4 regions of the Sinorhizobium sp. 22678 genome follow, and region 1 is predicted to be linked to each of the others. Evidence: predicted binding sites of a transcription regulator. Region 1 holds the regulator's gene; each other region holds the start of a gene.
What was found. Region 1 encodes PhoB, which activates phosphate uptake and scavenging genes when phosphate is short. Its sites were predicted from a motif close to TGTCATNNANCTGTCAT; they were not measured.
Positions count from the first base shown of each region.

Region 1 (3,605 bases):
TTCTCATCTTCATGAATCTCGGCGCAATTCTCTTGCGGCGTCGCTTTGAGCGTCGCTGGTAGTGGGGTAAGGACTATGAACATCATGTCGGAAGCTGCAGTCGAAAAGGCTCTTGAGCAGAAAATGAATACGGTGCCTTACAAGATGATCGGCAACGATGTGTCGGTCTATTACGGCGAAAAGCGTGCGCTCTTCGACGTCAACCTCAATATCCGCGAGAACACGGTCACGGCGCTGATCGGTCCGTCCGGTTGCGGCAAATCGACGTTTCTGCGCACTTTGAACCGCATGAACGACACGATCGAGAACTGCCGCGTCACGGGCAAGATCACGCTCGACGAGGACGATATCTACGATCCGTCGATCGACGTGGTGGAATTGCGTGCCCGCGTGGGCATGGTGTTCCAGAAACCCAATCCGTTCCCGAAGTCGATCTACGACAATGTCTCCTACGGCCCGCGCATCCATGGCCTGGCACGCACCAAGACCGAGCTCGACGAGGTCGTGGAAACGAGCCTGCAGAAGGCCGGGCTCTGGAACGAGGTGAAGGATCGGCTGCAGGAGCCGGGCACCGGGCTTTCCGGCGGCCAGCAGCAGCGCCTCTGCATCGCCCGCGCCGTTGCCGTCAGCCCGGAAGTCATTCTGATGGACGAGCCCTGCTCGGCGCTTGATCCGATCGCGACCGCGAAAGTCGAGGAACTCATCCACGAATTGCGGGCGAATTTCACGATCGTGATCGTCACCCACTCGATGCAGCAGGCGGCGCGCGTGTCGCAGCGCACGGCCATGTTCCATCTCGGCAATCTCGTCGAGGAGAACGATACCGATAAAATGTTCACCAACCCGGACGATCAGCGCACCCAGGACTACATCATGGGCCGCTTCGGCTGATGGCCGGAGAGGGGCGGAGTTTTTCCGTCCCTCCCGGTCAAGACCGAACGAGGCCCATTCAGAACAGCGCGTCCCCCGAGGAAACGAATATGTCTCACGCACACATCATGTCCGCCTTCGACGAAGAGTTGAAGTATCTCACGCGCCGCATCTCCGAGATGGGCGGTCTCGCCGAGCAGATGGTGGCGGACTCCGTCCGTGCGCTCGTCAATTCCGATCTCGCCCTGGCCCAGAAGGTGATCTCCGACGACACCATTCTGGACGACGCGGAACGGCAGATCGGCGAAAAGGCGATCGTCACCATTGCCAAACGCCAGCCCATGGCCTCGGATTTGCGGGAGATCATGGGTTCGATCCGCATCGCCGCGGACCTGGAGCGCGTGGGCGACCTCGGCAAGAACACCGCAAAGCGGGTGATTGCCGTGGCCGGTTCAGGCATACCGCGCAAGCTTGCGCGCGGCCTCGAACACCTGGCCGAGCTCGCGCTCGTTCAGTTGAAGGAAGTCCTGGACGTCTACGCGTCCCGTTCGCCGGAAAAGGCGAACAGCATTCGCGAACGCGATGAAGAGATCGATGCGATCTACACGTCCCTGTTCCGGGAACTGCTGACCTATATGATGGAAGATCCGCGCAACATCACGCCGTGCACGCATCTTCTCTTCTGCGCCAAGAACATCGAGCGTATCGGCGATCACGCGACCAATATCGCCGAAACGATCTACTATATGGCGACAGGCGCCCAGCCGCAGGGCGAACGGCCGAAGGACGACATGACGTCGACATTGGGTTCCGTGACGGACTGAGATCGCCCGGCATCCGGTGCCTATGCAGAATTGTTCCGGCCGCCTCGGTGCGGCCTACCACCGTGTGCGGCGGCATGACGGCTGTCGTGCGTAGGAAGGAGTCCTACTGAATGTTGCCGAAGATTGCCGTAGTCGAAGACGAGGAAGCCCTGAGCGTTCTCCTGCGCTACAATCTCGAGGCGGAAGGCTTCGAGGTCGATACGATCCTTCGCGGCGACGAGGCGGAGATCCGCCTGCAGGAGCGCCTGCCCGACCTTCTCATCCTCGATTGGATGCTGCCCGGGGTTTCCGGTATCGAGCTCTGCCGCAGGCTGCGCCAGCGGCCGGAAACGGAGCGCCTGCCGATCATCATGCTGACCGCGCGCGGCGAGGAAAGCGAGCGCGTGCGGGGCCTTGCCACCGGCGCCGACGATTACGTCGTCAAGCCCTTCTCGACGCCGGAACTGATGGCGAGGGTCAAGGCGATGCTCAGGCGCGCCAAGCCCGAGGTTCTGTCGACGCTCCTGCGCTGCGGCGATATCGAGCTCGACCGGGAGACGCACCGCGTCCACCGCCGCAGTCGCGAAGTGCGCCTCGGCCCGACGGAGTTCCGGCTGCTGGAATTTCTGATGTCCTCACCGGGGCGCGTCTTCTCCCGTTCACAGCTCCTGGACGGTGTCTGGGGACACGACATCTATGTCGACGAACGGACCGTGGACGTTCATGTCGGGCGGCTGCGCAAGGCACTGAACTTTTCCAACATGCCGGACGTCATCCGGACGGTGCGCGGCGCTGGCTATTCGCTGGAGAGCTGAGGCTGAAGGTCGCTGGCGCCCGTGCCGGCTTGCGGCATGGCAAAGAAAAAGGGGCCTTTCCGGCCCCGATTTTCGTCGTGCATCCAGAGCGGGATGAGCAAGGCGCCTCAGCGCATGCGCCGGCGCTCGGCGGAGGGCTGGTAGGCCAGCCGGGCATGGAAGGTGCAATAGGGAGAGGCTTCCGGGGAGTCGTTGCCGCAGAAGTGGAACTCTTCCTTGAGCGGGTCGCCGATCGGCCACTTGCAGGTGCGTTCGGTAAGCTCCGTGAGCTCCAGCCGCCGCGACATCGGCAGGACGATGTTCCTGTCGATCTGCAGCTCCTGGTCCATTTCCAGGCCGACTGCGAGCTCTTCCTTGAGCGCGGTCGCACCGGCCGTGCGGGTCACGGTGCGGGTTACGGAACGCGCAGCATAGTTCGGTGCGCGCGGGGCAGACGTCGCCCGTTTGGGCCGGGCTGCAGCGGTCGTGCTTCCGCCGGCCTTGGCGCGCCCGGGCAGGCTCAGCCGATGAACCTTTCCGATGACCGCGTTGCGGCTGACGCCGCCCAACTGCGCCGCGATCTGGCTGGCGCTCAAGCCCTCCGACCACAGCTTCTTCAGTTTCTCGACCCGCTCGTCAGTCCAGTTCATCTCTGCACTCCCCGTTCTCGGCGTTGGGATGGCGGAATCCGTCACCGCTCTCCGGGAAAACCCGAAGATTCAACGCGATAATACTTTTGGTGACTAGGTCCGCCGCATGCGTCTAGTAATTGAATGTTAACCTACCGGCAGGGTGACTCCGTGGCAAGAGTCGCCGGAATCGCGCCGAATCGATTTCGCGGTTTTCCCCAACTTGCTGTCGGAGCGTTGCATTTTTGCAAGTCCCAGAGTGCGATTTTTTCGCGCTTCGGAATCGGCATCCGCCAAGCGCCTGCAAACCTTGGTTTTGTTGACATCGCGGTGCGAAATGGGAATAGTGCCTGTCGCCGCCGCAAGGCGGCATTTTTGATTTTTATCGGGCCGAATGGTCCGTGCCGCCGGAATGAAGGAGAGCTCGACATGGCCGCAACCACGCCGCTTTACGACACCTATCTGCGCGCGCCGTTGCGTTTCGAGCGAGGTGAAGGCGTTTGGCTGAT
Region 1 covers NZ_JBQEMS010000021.1:71,351-74,955, forward strand. Annotated here, with positions in the region: gene pstA (phosphate ABC transporter permease PstA) at 1-62, shown strand, start outside; gene pstB (phosphate ABC transporter ATP-binding protein PstB) at 76-891, shown strand; gene phoU (phosphate signaling complex protein PhoU) at 981-1,694, shown strand; gene phoB (phosphate regulon transcriptional regulator PhoB) at 1,805-2,488, shown strand; gene ACTJKL_RS25035 (GcrA family cell cycle regulator) at 2,596-3,117, opposite strand; gene ACTJKL_RS25040 (aspartate aminotransferase family protein) at 3,526-3,605, shown strand, end outside.

Region 2 (3,605 bases), on a different contig from region 1:
AAGCCCAGCTCCGGCAGCTCCAGTTCGACCTCGACCTCGCCTATCCTGACCTCGCCGACGAAGGGATGCGTGCGGCCATAGCCGCGCTGCGTGGAGTAGGCGAGCGCCAGCAGGAATCCCTCGTCGCCACGGGCAAGCGCCTGCAGGCGGAGATCGCGCGCCATCGGAAATTCCATCGGCTCGCGCGTCAGGTCCCCCGCCACGTGAGCTTCCGGCATCTGGCCGTCGCCCTCGATCAGGCCTTCGCCGTCGAGAATGTCGGAGACGCGCATGACATGTTCGCCCGGCTCCTTGAGCGCCGGCTCATCGACCGGCTGTTCGCCGATGAGCGACGGGTCGAGAAGCCGGTGCGTATAGTCGAAGGTGGGGCCGAGCAGCTGGCCGCCGGGGAGGTCCTTGTAGGTGGCCGAGACGCGCCGTTCGACCTTCATTTTCGCGGTGTCGACCGGTTCGGAATAGCCGAATCGCGGAAGGGTCGTGCGGTAGGCGCGCAGGATGAAGATCGCCTCGATCATGTCGCCGCGCGCCTGGCGCACGGCAAGCGCCGCAAGCGCACGGTCGTAAAGCGAGGCCTCGGCCATCACGCGGTCGACCGCGAGCCCGAGCTGCTCGACGACCTGTTCTATGGTGATCGCGGGCAGCGCCCGGTCGCCACGCCGGCGGTCGGCCAGCAGCCGGTGAGCATTGGCAATGGCGGCTTCTCCGCCCTTGACGGCTACATACATGCGCTTACTCCCGTTCGAGTTTGGTGGTGCGCGGCAGGCAAAGCACTGCCTCGCGCGCCGTCAGGACGAGATCGATGCCGCGTGGAAAGATCGCCCGGTTGGCGGCCCAGAGGTCGAGGAACACGTCAGGCAGGCCCTTCGGTGCGATGACGATCCCGTTCTTGATTCCGGGTCCCCGGCCGATCAGCGGTTGCCCGCCCTCGAGCGCTTCCACCTCGACGACGAGCGTGGTGGAACGGTCGGGATATTCCTGCGTGCCGAGGGAGAACTGGTCGAAGCCCGGCACAGCCGCGTCCTTCTCGAAGAAGGCAAAGCGAGCCTCGTCCTTCGTCTCGGTGACGCCCGCGCCGGTGTGAAACGCGATCCACTTCGGCGCGGAGGATTTGGAGAGCGCCGGCGATAGCCAGACCGGCGTGTCGTGGTCGCAGAGCGTGAGCGCGACAGCTCCGCTTGCCTCTCCGAGTGGCGCCGGAGGGGCTGCAGCAGTGGAAAGCCGGCCGACGGTGCCCGGGCGGGCGAAGCAGTCCATCAGGCTGCGGAACACGGACTGCGCCTCGAAGACGGGATCGGCGAAGGCGCCGCTATAGATTTGCGATTTGGCCGTCATCAATCCTCTCCGCGGACCATGGTGAAGAAGTCGACGCGGGTCGCAGCCGTTTCCTCGGCCTTGCGACGGTCTTCCGCATCAAGGCGAGCGGCCACCTGCTCGTGCAGCGCCTCGACGCTTGCGCGATGCGCAGCGCTCTGAAAAAGCGCGTCGAAGATCGCGGCAAAGCGGGCGCGTGCCTTGTCGGTGCCGAGCAGTTGCCCATGGCCGATCTCTCCGGTCGCAAGCCGCACGGTGGCGCGTGAAACGGTGGCCTCGCCGAGGTTGAAAGGATCGCCGCCGCCGCCGATCTTGCCGCGCACCATGACGAGCCCGGTTTCCGGACCGCGCACCGGCGCCACCTCCGGCTTGTCGTCGATCGCGTCCCAGGCCATGGAAAGTTCGCCGAGCGTGGCGCGCGCCAGAAGCCGCATGCCTTCCCGGCGCTGAGCGATGCCTTCATCACTTGTCTTCGCTGCGTCCATCATCTCACTCCAAAATGTCTATTGATCTAGACAACTATACATCTTATACCTTTCCATAGCCTTCGCAAATGACAGGCTTGTGACATTTGCCAAGAAACCGGCGGCGAAGAAGTGGGGCGAAGAAGATGGTGGCGAAGGTCGTCGAACGGCAGATGGGCGTGGCGCTATGGCGGCAGATTGCCGACAGGATACGGCTGGCGATCAGCAACGGCGACTATGACGCGACCGGCATGGTGCCGCCGGAGACGGCCCTTGCAGCGGAATTCGGCGTCAATCGCCACACCGTGCGCAGCGCGCTGGCAGCACTCGCGGAAGAAGGTCTGGTGCGCGCGGTGCAGGGGCGCGGCACGATGATCGAGCGCAAGGATCGTGTGAGCTATCCGATCTCGCGGCGCACTCGCTTCTCGCAAGGCCTCGGCCGCCAGGTGAAGGAAATCGGAACCGAGCTCCGGGGGCATCGCCAAGTGTCGGCAAGCGGCGAAATCGCCGCTGCGCTTGGCGTTCCCCCGGGCACCCCTCTCATCGAGCTCAGCACCGTCAGCAGCGGCGACGGGCGGCCGCTTTCGACGGCGGTCAGCTACTACCCCGCCGAGCGCTTTGCGAGGATGGCGGAGGAATATGGGCGGCTCGGATCGGTCACCAAGGCCTTTGCCGTGCATGGGCTCGACGACTACGTCCGGGTCTCGACGGAGATCGTCGCGCGGCACGCGGACGCAGAGGAACTCTCGCTTCTGAAACTCTCGCCGGGGGCGATCGTCATGGAGACGCAATCGATCAATGCGGATCTCGGAGGCCGCCCGGTCGAATATTCGCGAACGCGCTTTGCCGCCGACCGGATGAAGCTCCGGATCGAGACTTGAACTCGGCCGGACGGCGCGGACTACACGTTTCGCCGCCTGCCTTCGATCAGATCCAGCACGGCGCGCGCGGCGTCGAGCACCTGGGTGCCGGGTCCGAAGACGGCGGCGACGCCGTTCTCCATCAGATAATCATAGTCCTGCCGGGGAATGACACCGCCGCAGACGACGATAATGTCCTCGCCGCCGCGCTTCTTCAGTGCCTCTGCGAGTTGCGGCATCAGCGTCCTGTGGCCGGCGGCAAGCGATGAAACGCCGATTACGGTGACCTCTTCGGCGAGCGCCAGATCGGCGGCTTCTTCCGGCGTCTGGAACAAGGGGCCTGCGACGACATCGAAGCCGATATCGCCGAAGGCGGATGCGATCACCTTGGCGCCGCGGTCGTGTCCGTCCTGGCCGAGCTTGGCTACCATGATCTTCGGCTTGTGGCCGAGCCGCTTCGTCGCTTCCCCGAGCCGCCCGGCGAGTACGCCGAGTTCCGGATCTCCTTCATAAGCCTTGCCGTAGATGTCGGTGACGACTTCCGGAATGGCGGTGTAATCGCCGAAAGCCTCCCGCATGGCATCGGTGATTTCGCCGACGGTGGCGCGCGCCCGGGCGGCCTCGACGGCGGCGGCGAGCAGATTGCCCTTGCCGCTGCGCGCCACGTCGGCCAGCGCGTCCAGCGCTTCCTTCATCTTCCGTGAGTCCCGCCGGCGCCTCGTCTCCTCGATCCGCTTGATCTGAGCCGCCCGAACCGCGGCATTGTCGATCTGGAGAATGTCGATCGGCTGCTCGTTCTCGAGCCGGTACCGGTTGACGCCGACGATGACCTCCTCGCCGCGGTCTACGGCGGCTTGCCGTCGGGTCGCGGCCTCTTCGATCAGCCGCTTCGGCAGGCCGGCATTGACGGCCTTCGTCATGCCGCCCAGCGCCTCCACTTCCTCGATCAGGGCCCAGGCCTTTTCGGCAA
Region 2 covers NZ_JBQEMS010000003.1:94,822-98,426, reverse strand. Annotated here, with positions in the region: gene ACTJKL_RS06055 (carbon-phosphorus lyase complex subunit) at 1-725, opposite strand, end outside; gene phnH (phosphonate C-P lyase system protein PhnH) at 730-1,332, opposite strand; gene phnG (phosphonate C-P lyase system protein PhnG) at 1,332-1,796, opposite strand; gene phnF (phosphonate metabolism transcriptional regulator PhnF) at 1,922-2,656, shown strand; gene scpA (methylmalonyl-CoA mutase) at 2,677-3,605, opposite strand, start outside.
Region 2: a site for PhoB is predicted at 1,865-1,881, ahead of phnF (phosphonate metabolism transcriptional regulator PhnF). Genes of this name have one in related genera too.

Region 3 (3,605 bases), on a different contig from region 1:
CGTCCGAATCCGCGGTCGAGATCACGCCGTCGACAGCCGAGACGATCGCCGACAGCGGGCCGATCGCGTTCGATACGTCGTTTGCGCCATGGGCGAAGGAGAGCAGGGCGGCCGAGAAGATGAGCGGCAGGCGGAACAGCTTGCGAAGCGACTGGTTGCGGTTTTCGAGGCCTTCCGACTGGCGGTGGATCCACGGCTTCGACACGATGTAGCAAACGATCCCGGCCAGTCCGCCGATCGCCAGGCCGGTCGGAAGCGGAACGGAAGCCAGATGGTCGATTGCAAAGACCGCGACATAGGCCGTGAACGAACCGGCGGTGACGCCGAGGACGACAGGCATCCAGCGCCGGGCGGCGGAGATCTTGTCATCGCGATAGATGACGAACTCCTTCAGGAAGGCGAGGAAGAGTGCGGCAATGATCCCGCCGAGCACGGGCGAAATCGTCCAGCTCGCTGTGATGCCGGCGATCGCCCACCACTTGACGCTGGAAAGCCCGGCGGCGGCGACCCCTGCGCCGATAATGCCGCCGATGAGCGAATGCGTCGTCGAAACGGGCGCACGCGAGTAGGTCGCGATATTGATCCAGATCGCCGATGAGATAAGCGCCGAGAGCATCACCCAGACCAGCCCTTCGGCGCCGACCACCTGCGTGCCGTCGATGATCCCGGCCTCTACGGTCAGCGTGACCTTACGGCCGGCGATCAGCGCTCCGGCGATCTCGAACACCGCCGCAATCCCCAGCGCCACGGGCATCGATATCGCCTTTGCGCCGACCGCCGCTCCGACGTTGTTGGTGACGTCGTTGGCGCCGATGTTCATCGCCATGTAGCCCGCGACCGCCGCTGCTGCAACCACCACGGCCGCACCGGAGGCGCCGGTGAAATAGCTCGCCGCGAAACCCATGCTGAGGATCAGGAAGAGAGCGGCAAGTCCGGGAGCAGCCAATCTGCGCATGACGTGATGCGACGCTTCCTCGGCAAGGCTGAACTTGTCGAGATCCTTGTCGAGCGTCAGCTTTTCGAGGCGCGGTCGCGGCTTGGCCAATGGCTGTTCTCCAACTGTAATATTCGCCAGTAGCGGCACAAACGGGCGTATTCAAGAGGAATTGACGAGGGGGGCGAGGGGGTGCGGCCGGGGCGTTACCCGATCCGGCATGTCGCAGCCTGCGGCGAGCTTGCGCGTTCGACCAGTCGTCGGGGCGGATGCCGTGGGCTTCCGCCTCGCCGTCAGTTGCTGGAGGCTTTCGGCCGCTGCTCCGGGTCGGGGCCGAGGCGTTTGCCGAAATCGAGGATAAGCTCTTTCAGCGAAGGCTCTGCAACGCGCTTTGCCGCCTCACGATAGTCGACCCATTCCAGCCGCCTGCTGCCTTTCTCCGGGAAGTTCTTGCAGAAATCCTCGACTTCGAGCGCATGCACCTGCACCTTGCAGGAGATCTCCAGGCCGTGGTCCATCCGCTTCTGATAGACGTAGGCGCCGATGGCGGCCCTCTGCACCTTGCCCTTCACCCCGGCTTCCTCATAGGCCTCGCGCTCGGCGACCTCGTGTGCCTGCTTGCCCTGCATCGGCCACCCCTTGGGGATGACCCACCGGCCGGTGTCGCGGCTGGTGATCACCAGGATTTCCAGCGCATTCGTCTTCCTGGCAAGCCGATAGCACAGCGCCGCATACTGCATTCGCGCCGGGCGACGCAGCATGAGTTGCACATCAGAAGCGAGCCGGTGCAGAAAGTTCAAGATTCCCGATACTCCTCAACGAATCAGTGGTTAGTGCGCGCGACCCGAGTATGAACCGTCGCATGCCGCTGTAAATGCGTTCGTCAAACGCGCCGCATTCATTCGGATTCACGCTCTTCCTTTTCGGGACTATGCATCACCCAGCTAACGCAAAGCGCGGAGTCGCGGTTCCGACCGAACCACTGTCCCATGACCATATTTAGGAAATCGGCTGGAATTTTACCACGGGGCACTCGCCATCCGTACTTTTGCGCTTGTCGGGCGCGCGACGGGTCAGGAACCCGCGCGATCGCGCTGCTGCAGGCGCAGGCGGGCAATGCGCACCCACTCTCCGCTGCGCTCGGCCTCGCGCGCTGCCGTGGCGACGAAATCGATGTGGCTCTGCGCGGCCGCCTTGGCGGTTTGCGGATCGCCGACCATGATCGCCGCATAGATCGCCTCGTGCTGCGCGAGAAGCTGGTCGCGTGCGCCGGGCGCGTCGAAGACGGAATTGCGGTGGAAGAAGATGCCTTGGGTCAGCAGCCTGTAACAGGCCCTGAGGGTGTGAAGCAGGATGATATTATGAGCGCTTTCGCCGATGGCATTGTGCAGTTCGATATCGGCTTCGAGTTCTTCGGCGAAGTTGCCGCTCTCGTGTGCGGCGCGCATGCGTTTGATGACGCGGGTAAGAATGTCGCGGTCGAAGTCGGTTGCGCGGGTCGCCGCCAGTTCCGCCGTCAAGCCTTCGAGTTCGCGCCGGTATTCGAGATAGTCCTGGGTCGCCTTGTGGTGGCGTCCGATGAGCTCGATCAGGGGTTTGGAAAAGATCTGGCCGACCACGTCGGCGACGAACGTGCCGCCGCCATGCCGGCTTTCGACGAGACCGCGCGCCTCCAACTCCTTGAGCGCCTCACGCAGGATCGGCCGCGACACGTCGAAGCGCCTGGAGAGTTCTCGCTCGCCCGGCAAGCGATCGCCGTCGCGTAATACGCCCTCGAGGATCAGAAGCTCGATCTGCTGCACCACCTCGTCGGCCGTCCGGCCATGGCTGATACGGGCATAGAGGTCGTCCTGGTCTTCGGTCACGGCCACGTCTCCCGGAGCGCCAAGGGCATTGTGCACAGGTGTCGCCGGCCTCCGCTTCCATTCGGCAATCTAACAGGACCGATCAAGTGGTCAAATTGATTGTCCACTCTGCCGGTGTTGACAAAGATCGAACTGCGTCAAAGCGCCCTGTTCTTTTTACCTTATCCGTTGATAAGAAGGTGATGATGAACGCGTGAGGGGGAAGAAGCGCTTCATGCCAAAGGGCAGTTTTGCATTTCCGGTGGCGCCCATGCGCGCCCAGGCGCTCGGCGAGGTCCATTCACGGCCCTATGCACTGGTGACGACTCCGCGCGTCATCTTTCAACTCGCCTTCATGACGGAGGGCGGTTCGATCGTCGATCACGCCGTGATGTCCGAGTTGTCGCGTTCGCGCGGCATCGCCCCGCCCGGTCGCGACGCCAATCACCACGCGATCCCTTGGGGACAGGGAACGCTGCGCTGGGAGCGGCACACGGAATTCTCCACCTATTTCTGGGACGCGCCCGCGCCGGAAAGCTTCGGCGGCGAGGTGCCGATCCATCCGTTCGGCGACGGTTTTTCGCCCCCGGGCTCGCTGATTTCCGGAGTTCGTCTGGAAATCCGTCCCGATACGCCGGAGACCCGCGAGGCGATCGCGGCCTTCGATCCCACGAGCCTCTGTTACAGCGAAACCAAGAATGGCCAGGCGGTGCTCCTGACCGACTTTCGCCAGAACGGCGACGGACTGACCCAGGTGCTGGTCATCGATCGCGGCATGACGGAGGCGGGAACCGGCGCCCTGGTGCAGCGCCTGCTCGACATCGAGA
Region 3 covers NZ_JBQEMS010000011.1:248,036-251,640, forward strand. Annotated here, with positions in the region: gene ACTJKL_RS18690 (inorganic phosphate transporter) at 1-1,045, opposite strand, end outside; gene ACTJKL_RS18695 (NUDIX hydrolase) at 1,228-1,734, opposite strand; gene ACTJKL_RS18700 (FadR/GntR family transcriptional regulator) at 2,008-2,799, opposite strand; gene ACTJKL_RS18705 (DUF3422 family protein) at 3,014-3,605, shown strand, end outside.
Region 3: a site for PhoB is predicted at 1,050-1,066, ahead of ACTJKL_RS18690 (inorganic phosphate transporter). Genes of this name have one in related genera too.

Region 4 (3,605 bases), on a different contig from region 1:
TGACTGGGCGGCCAAGGGCACCAACCTCCTCGGCGTCAAGGCCGTGATTGCCCAGTCCTTCGAACGCATCCATCGTTCGAACCTGGTCGGCATGGGCGTCGTACCCTTCGTCTTCGAGGAAGGCACGACCTGGGAATCGCTGGCTCTCAAGGGCGACGAAGTCGTGACGATCGAGAATCTCGCCAACGTCCAGCCGCGCGAGAAGCGCGTGGCGAAGATCACCTATGGCGACGGCTCGGTGAAGGAGGTCCCGCTCATTTGCCGCATCGATACGCTCGACGAGGTCACCTACGTCAACAATGGCGGCATCCTGCAGACGGTTCTGCGCGATCTCGCCGCCTGATCGGCGACGTATGAACAGAAAAGCCGGGGCGTCCACATCGACGCCCCGGCTTTTTATTGTCCGGTCCACAGGGTTTTGGCCGGCTTTGCGGCAGTCACTCCAACGTGACTTTTCGTTGAAGAATACCCGTCGTATGTAGGGGTCTCCCCGCGCGGCAAACGCGTTGAAGCGACGCACTTCCGGATGGAAACGTTCCACATTTTCCCGGAAGTGCTCTAACGAGCACGAACAAAGACGCCATGATATCCGCCTGCACACCAACAATCCGACGTCTCGCCCTGGCGATCGGGCTGTTTGGTGCGTTCTGCGGAGCTTCCGCAGCGGATGACGGCAGGGCGGCCGAGAGCGGCCCGGTCAAGGATGGAGCGGTCAAGGACGGAGCGGTCAAGGACGGGGCGCTCAAGGGCGTCGTCGAACTCTTCACCAGCCAGGGCTGCTCCTCTTGTCCCCCGGCGGACGCGGCGCTCAAGAAGCTCGTCGATGAAGGCGAGGTCGTCGCGCTCGCCTATCATGTCGACTATTGGAACTATCTCGGATGGGCGGACACGCTCGCTTCCAAGGAAAATACCGAGCGGCAATATGCCTATGCGCGGATGCTCGGCCGCTACGGCGTCTATACGCCGCAGGCGATCCTGAACGGGCGCGACCATGCCAACGGCGCGGACCTGCCGGCCATCAGGAACCGGCTTGCCTTGATGGACGAGAAGGGCAAGGGTCTGTCGGTGCCGATCGCCGCCTCGATCGGCGGCGATGAAATCTCGATCAAGGTCGGTGCCGGCAAAGGCAGGGCGAACGTCGTCGTCGTCTATTTCGACCGGGCAAGGGTGGTCAAGGTCGAGAAGGGCGAGAACAGCGGCAAGGAGATCGCGTATTGGCATGCGGTGCGCGACATCCAGACCATCGGCATGTGGGAGGGCAAGCCAGCGGAATTCACGCTGCCCGCCTCGGTCCTGATCGAAGGCCAGGGCAATAGCGGTTGCGCGGTGCTGCTGCAATCGATGAAGGACAAGGAAACGCCGGGAGCCATCATCGGCGCCGCAACGGTTCTCGCGGGGCCGCAGGGAAAGCTCTGATGACAGGAAATGTTCCGCATCGCTTGCGGCGGAACAGGGGATGGTTCGGCCCGGCAGCATCGAGGGGCTGGGGCTGAGGGTTCGAAGTTACCGGACCGAACCAGCCATGTCTGCGTTCGAGAACCTCCCGCAGCATGACGGCTGGCCGGACATACGGTGGCAACGACTCTGTCCGGCAGCGGTCGGAGTGTTGCGGCGAATTGGGGCGGCGTTTTGACTGAATTGCGGCAGCCCCAAGAATTGCTGACATTGATCAACAGCTTCCGGCTTGCTTTTCCGATCGTGTGAGGCACACTGTCGTGGTCCTGTCACATTAGAAGGCCGGAAATGCCGATGACTGATGAAACGGATTTGCCGCGAGGCGAAGCACGTCACTACGGCCAGACCACCTCCGACGTGGTCGTCGATCTTCACGAATACAAGCAAGCCAAGAACCCCCCGCCCGTCACCTTCCATCGCCGCGAACTCGACCTGATCCTCAAGGTCTACGGCCGTATGGTGGGCGAAGGGGAGTGGCGCGACTATGCGATCGACCACCTGAGGGACCGGGCCGTTTTTTCAGTGTTCAAGCGCGCCGGAGAAGTGCCTCTCTACCGCATCGAGAAAAACCCGAAGCTCGCCGCGAAACAGGGCGCCTTCAGCGTGCTCAACGCTCACGGGACGATATTGAAGCGGGGCCACGAGCTCGCCCAGGTGCTCAAGGCCTTCGACAAGGTGCTGAAGCTCGTCAAAACCTGACGACATATCACTCGGAGCTGCCCCTCATCCGCCTGCCGGCACCTTCTCCCCGCAGGCGGGGCGAAGGGACAAGCGGCAGCGCTTCGCCTCGGTCCCCCTCTCCCCGCGTGCGGATTTATCCCTGAATCGGTTGGCGGCGCCAAACCGCTTGCATCGAAGCGTGCCATCCGTGTTGCGAATCAGATAAGTGTATGCTTATCTGACGTCATGACTGAGAACGACATATTCAAAGCGCTCGCTGACCCGACACGCCGTGCAATCTTCGAGAAGCTGGCGAGCGGAAGCATGAACGCCAGTGCCTTGCGCAACGGAATGGACATCAGCCAGCCGGCCATGTCCCAACATCTCCACGTGTTGCGTAATGCAAAGCTGGTGCGGGAGGAACGGCAGGGGCGCTTCGTGAACTACGAGGTCGACCCGGAGGGGCTGGCGCTCGTTGCCGGATGGCTGGCGAAATATCGCGCCTACTGGCCGGCGCGGATCGATGCGTTGAAGGTCTTGCTGAGGGATATGGATCAATGAACGATGTGGAACTGAACGAGCCGGCAAGGAATCTGGTGCTCGAATACGAACTCGATGAATCGCCCGAAAAGGTGTGGCGGGCAATCAGCATGCCTGAGTTCCGTGAGCGATGGCTGCCCAGGCGGGAACTGGCTGGGGCCGAGCCTGTCTCCACCGCACCGGGCAAGGAAATTCGCTACAGAATGCGCGACGACGAACCTCCCTTTCTCGAAAGCCTCGTGGCGTTCCAGGTCAGGCCCAGCAATGACGGCGGCACGATTCTGAGAATTATCCATGGGCTGGAGGATGAGCGGCTGGCTCCGCGAACTCCGCCGGCGGCGAACAGCAACCGGCTTTGGCTGATGCGCGCCGCCTGACGCCTCATTCTACCAAAACAAGTTAATCAGACAGGAGTTCGCCTATGCGCGAAGCGATGCAACTCGTCCCTATGGTCGTCGAGCAATCCAGCCGTGGCGAGCGCTCATTCGACATCTATTCCCGCCTGCTGCGTGAGCGAGTAATCTTTCTGAACGGCGAGGTGAACGATGCAGTGTCTGCTCTCGTTTGCGCACAGTTGTTGTTCCTGGAAGCCGAAAGCCCCAGAAAACCGATCCAACTCTATATAAACTCGCCCGGCGGTGTCGTTACCAGCGGCTTCGCGATGTACGACACGATGCGTTACATCCGGGCGCCCGTGCATACGCTTTGCATGGGGACGGCCCGTTCGATGGGTTCGTTCCTGCTGATGGCAGGCCAAGCGGGCGAGCGCACCTCCCTGCCCAATGCAAACATTCTCGTCCATCAACCTTCGGGCGGCTTTCAGGGACAGGCCTCCGATATGCTCATCCATGCCGAGGAAATCAGGCGAACCAAACACCGCATGACGCGGCTTTATGCCGAGCATTGCGGGCGAACATATGAAGAATTCGAGCGCGCGATGGATCGCGACC
Region 4 covers NZ_JBQEMS010000009.1:49,779-53,383, reverse strand. Annotated here, with positions in the region: gene acnA (aconitate hydratase AcnA) at 1-343, shown strand, start outside; gene ACTJKL_RS15255 (DUF1223 domain-containing protein) at 583-1,416, shown strand; gene ACTJKL_RS15250 (DUF2794 domain-containing protein) at 1,744-2,154, shown strand; gene ACTJKL_RS15245 (ArsR/SmtB family transcription factor) at 2,362-2,676, shown strand; gene ACTJKL_RS15240 (SRPBCC family protein) at 2,673-3,032, shown strand; gene ACTJKL_RS15235 (ATP-dependent Clp protease proteolytic subunit) at 3,077-3,605, shown strand, end outside.
Region 4: a site for PhoB is predicted at 1,712-1,728, ahead of ACTJKL_RS15250 (DUF2794 domain-containing protein). Genes of this name have one in related genera too.